2 regions of the Paenibacillus sp. FSL M7-0802 genome follow, and region 2 is predicted to be linked to the other one. Evidence: riboswitches for the same ligand, from Rfam matches in the RefSeq annotation. Region 2 holds a riboswitch; the other holds the start of a gene.
What was found. A riboswitch is a leader RNA that binds a small molecule or an ion and turns the genes downstream of it on or off. The one in region 2 is predicted to bind ZMP and ZTP.

Region 1 (2,450 bases), 1.5 Mb from region 2:
TGGCAGCCTCTGCCCATGCCGGGCAGGTTGTAACGATTCTGATCATGGCGGTAGCGCTAGGAATGGATGCGTTATCGCTGGGCGTAGGGATCGGCATGAAGGGGATACGCCTGCGAGACGTGCTGCGCATCAGTACTGTTATTGGCTTTTTTCACATTCTGATGCCATTGCTGGGAATGTTCACAGGCCATTATATGAGTTCTTTATTAGGTCATGTGACGGCCTACTTCGCAGGGGGGTTACTCATCCTTTTGGGCGGGCATATGGTGTATAATTCCTTTAAAGGGGACGGCGTACAGGTATTGGATCATCGTTCGCCTTTAGGCCTTTTGCTGTTTGCACTTGGGGTGAGCGTTGACTCATTTTCTGTAGGAGTGTCACTAGGTATGTTCCAAAGTGATCTGGTGCTGTCCGTTCTGGCGTTTGGTTTTTGCGGGGGAGCAATGGCGATGTTGGGCCTGCTGTTGGGTCGCAAGGTCAGCCGCAATCTAGGAGATTATGGAGAAGCAGTGGGCGGTGCCATTTTGCTGGCATTCGGCTTTATGTTTATGTTTTGATTTTAGCGTAGACAGTGTAAAATAAATGCAGGATTATAGTAAGGGATTAGAATTATAGTAATCCTCTGTTTATATATTTTTTTAACATACGGGGGGTGAAAACGTTGAAGAATATCTTATTCGTATGCACAGGGAATACCTGTCGCAGTCCAATGGCTGAAGGGATGCTGCGTAAGTTGGCTGCTGAGCATGGGCTAGAACTGGAAGTGCGTTCTGCGGGAGTAGCCGCGATGGAAGGCACGCCGATATCCCGACATGCAGAGGCGGTTCTACGTGATCATGATATATCCGATCAGATCACTTCAACCTCTTTGAGCGACGGGCTTGCCGGGTGGGCGCATCTGATCTTAACCTTGACGCAAGGACATAAACAGCACGTAATTCAGCGCTTTCCCCAAACGGCGGGCAAAGTATTTACGCTTAAGGAATATGTGGAGAACCGGGATGCGGTGTTGAATGATGTACAGGAGTTGGATAGTTTATATGCTTCACAGCAGTTGATGGCTTCACTCGGACAAGAGCTATCGGCGCAGGAGCGTGAACGAATGATTGAATTACACCAACGGATTCCGGGCTTTGATATTTCTGATCCGTTTGGCGGTTCGCGAGAAGATTACGATGTCACAGCTGCGGAAATCCGTACGGCACTGCATAAGCTGCTGGACAAGCTAAAGGCATCTTCCGAATAAAATTGGTATTACTCATCTGTTTTGTACGGAATCTGTTGATTTTCGGCGGTTAATCCGTTAAGATAAGGTGGAAAAATGAGAATCCGATGTAACTGGCGACAAAAGTGGGATTAACCACGATGGAGCATCGGATATACGGCCGGTCGCCTGGGCAAAAGAGCAATTCCACATAGGTGTGGACTGCTCTTTTTTTCATATACAAGTTATGCCAGATTTTTAGCTGAGAGTTGATTCCATTAAAGATTCTTCCATTTTTTCTGCTCGAAATCTGAAACATCGGCTATAATATAGTCAGATTGTGATCAGGAGAGAGTGTGTTGAACTTGGGGCATGAGACCGTGCCTAGTCTCTGAGAGGCTGTTCAACCAAAGGAGGTTCCAATGGTGGAACAATTAGATCATGAGATTCCGCTGGAAGCACAGACCACTTCTGTCGTGCGGGAAATCGCAGAAGCAGCCAGTCTCAAGGCTGGTCGCCTACTTGTTATTGGCGTTAGCACAAGTGAAGTGGCTGGAAGTCGGATTGGTACGGCGGGGGCGCTCGATGTGGCTCAGCAACTGTTGTCTGGAGTAGAGTCCGTTCGCAGGCAGTATGGCTTTGATGTGGCGTTTCAATGCTGTGAGCATTTGAACCGAGCGCTGGTCGTTGAACGGGCTGTGCTGGAGCGACTGAGACTGATGGAGGTTGCAGCTATTCCTGTTCGTACAGCAGGAGGCTCTATGGCTACCGTCGCCTATCGTTCTATGAGCGACGCGTGTTTGGCGGCGAACGTGCAGGCTCATGCCGGGATAGACATCGGCGAAACGCTGATTGGCATGCATCTGCGACCCATTGCTGTTCCGTTTCGCCCAAGCCTTCGCTGGATTGGCGAAGCACGTGTGACAGCAGCGTTCACCCGTCCTCCACTTATTGGCGGACAACGGGCGGTGTACAGTCTGGAGCAAGAAGTCGGCGGAAACTGCGATTAGCATTTGGCATGGCGGCATGTTTGTACTAATCTTTTTTGCATTGATGATGAGGTACCCAACAGAGGAGCAGGCGTTTGCTTGTATACCCAACAATTGACTATGGAGAGGGAGTAATCAATCATGATGGAACACCTGCGTAAAAGTGACCCGGCAGTGATGGAAGCAATGGGACTTGAACTGAAACGACAACGCCACAATATCGAGCTAATCGCATCCGAGAACATTGTCAGTGAAGC
Region 2 (2,450 bases):
GCAGGCGCATGGGTACCTCAATGGCAGCGATCACCGCTGTCTGTAGGGAATGGGTACGATAGCGCTTTTCTTCGTCTGTTTCCTTGGGCAAACGCAACGCGGTCATGTACTGTTCAAAGGATTGGATGTCTGCGACCATCAGTTCCTCACAATGCGTAGACAATCTTCCCATGCTGCTAATGACGTCCGTGATTTTTTCATGGATGTGCGCATATTTTTCTCCTTGTGAAAGGTTGGCGGTCATGGAGGTCATAGCCGCGCCTAGTGCCGCAGCCAGTGCGGATACACTTCCTCCGCCGGGGGTAGGCGCTGCACTTGCAGCCTCTTTCAGAAAATGTCCGATGGAATTGTTCCACGACAGTTCACTCATGAATAGACCACCTCTCTGGAGTAGTGTTGCAGATGTATCGCTTTGAGCAGATTTTTGTACAAAATCGCAGTCGTTAAGGTGCCAACACCGCCGGGAACCGGAGAAATGGCATGTACCTTTTCACCCACGTTTGAAGCAGCGTCACCCACGATTTTTCCTTCCAGCGTCTCGTTAATTCCTGCATCCACGAGAATCAGACCAGGATGGACCATATCCTGCGTAATCACATCAGGGCATCCGACTGCGACGAAGGCAATGTCTGCATGGCTCAGATGCTCTGCAATATCACGCGTACCTGCATGACAGGCGGTAACGGTGGCATTTTCTCTTTGCAACATGTGGAAAAGGGGAAGTCCCACTGTCTGCCCGATGCCCACGAGCGTGACATTTTTGCCTGCCAAGGTGTGACCGTAATGCTTGAGCAGCTCGATACAGGCTTGAGGTGTTGCGGGATATAGTCCGGCGTCACCTGTTACGGTAGCCAGCTTGTTATCAGGTGTTATTCCATCAATATCCTTGTAGGGGGCGATGGATTGTTTAATAACGGAGGCAGAAAGATGTTGGGGAAGCGGCAGTTCCAGCATAATGCCATGTACATGGGATGCATCGTTCAGACTGCCGATCAGGTGCAGTAGCTCGGCTTCGCTAACATGACGGTCAAAAGTATGGAGATGAAATGAGATGCCCAGCTTCTCCGCTATTTTTTGCTTGGTCCGGGCATAGTATGCAGATGCCGGATCGCCTTCTACCAATAGGGTCGCCAGATGGGGACGGTGTCCTTGCTGCTTCATTTTTTCTACCTGTGAACGGATCGTTGCATATACTTGCTCTGCTGCTTCTTTGGATTTCATGATTATAGCCATAGTCCGAGCCTCCTCTGAATTTATCGCATGATTTATCAACAGGGTGTCATGGTCTTAAAACGAAAAAAAAGTATTTGCACAAGGTCGTCAAGACAGACGAATCCTCTGCAAATACTTCTCCCAGGCGAACGGTACGCTTTTTTTGTATGCTCCCTCGTGGTTCATTCCACTGACTTCGCCAGTCACATACAGCGTTATTATACCTTATATTTTAACAAATAATCATCAGAAAAGAAACCCGCGAACATTTGGAAAACGGGTTGTGTTACTTGTCTATATGACAAATGTCATATACCCGAGCTGACGTTTATGACTACAGCGCCTAGAGGCTTTACCTTATACTGAGATTAGATCAACATGTACGCCTAACAGGATCAAGGTATAGGCGTCATTTTAAAGGAGGATCATAATGAGTATGACACAACTCCCATTAGCCCAATTGAAAAAAAATATGGCTCCCTACGAGAAAATAAACACAAAATCCAGCGTTCTGCAACTCATCAATACCTTGGGTCCACTGATCCTATTGTGGTATGCTGCTTATCTTAGTCTGTCGGTTTCGTACTGGCTGACACTTCCAATTGCCATTGTTGCATCGGGGTTTGTGGTACGGACATTTATTATTTTTCATGATTGTGGTCATCAATCCTTCTTCAAAAGCCGCAAGCTGAACGACATTGTGGGAACGATTACAGGTATTATTACGCTCTGCCCTTATCACCAATGGAAAAATAGTCACGCAATCCACCATGCAACCAGCAGTAATCTGGATAAAAGAGGCACAGGTGACATGTGGGTGCTTACGGTAGAAGAGTACACAGAGGCTTCCACATGGACACGGCTGGCCTATCGCATATATCGAAATCCTTGGGTTATGTTTGGACTAGGTCCGATCTATACTTTTTTGATTTCCTATCGGTTTAATATCAAGACAGCCAAACGCAAGGAAAAAATGAACACCTATGTGACGAATATATCCATCGTTGCCTTGTATGCACTGTTGTCATGGGCTATTGGATGGCAGGCCTTCCTTCTCGTACAGGCACCTATCTTTTTTGTATCTGGTATGTTGGGAATCTGGCTGTTCTATGTACAACACCAATTTGAGGATTCGTATTTTGAGCACGATGAAGAGTGGAGCTATATTAATGCGGCCGTAGAAGGCAGTTCTTACTACAAGCTTCCTAAAGTATTGCAATGGATTACGGGCAATATCG

Region 1: it holds a riboswitch for ZMP and ZTP, as region 2 does, so the genes downstream of both, MHB54_RS15430 (TIGR01440 family protein) here and MHB54_RS08525 (bifunctional 5,10-methylenetetrahydrofolate dehydrogenase/5,10-methenyltetrahydrofolate cyclohydrolase) in region 2, are expected to answer to the same signal.

What each region holds. Positions count from the first base shown of each region.
Region 1 is NZ_JBBOSD010000001.1:3,309,221-3,311,670, forward strand. Features, by position in the region: gene MHB54_RS15420 (manganese efflux pump MntP) at 1-557, shown strand, start outside; gene MHB54_RS15425 (low molecular weight protein arginine phosphatase) at 662-1,246, shown strand; ZMP/ZTP riboswitch at 1,325-1,406, shown strand; gene MHB54_RS15430 (TIGR01440 family protein) at 1,627-2,214, shown strand; gene glyA (serine hydroxymethyltransferase) at 2,335-2,450, shown strand, end outside.
Region 2 is NZ_JBBOSD010000001.1:1,798,936-1,801,385, reverse strand. Features, by position in the region: gene MHB54_RS08530 (cyclodeaminase/cyclohydrolase family protein) at 1-370, opposite strand, end outside; gene MHB54_RS08525 (bifunctional 5,10-methylenetetrahydrofolate dehydrogenase/5,10-methenyltetrahydrofolate cyclohydrolase) at 367-1,233, opposite strand; ZMP/ZTP riboswitch at 1,345-1,429, opposite strand; gene MHB54_RS08520 (fatty acid desaturase) at 1,643-2,450, shown strand, end outside.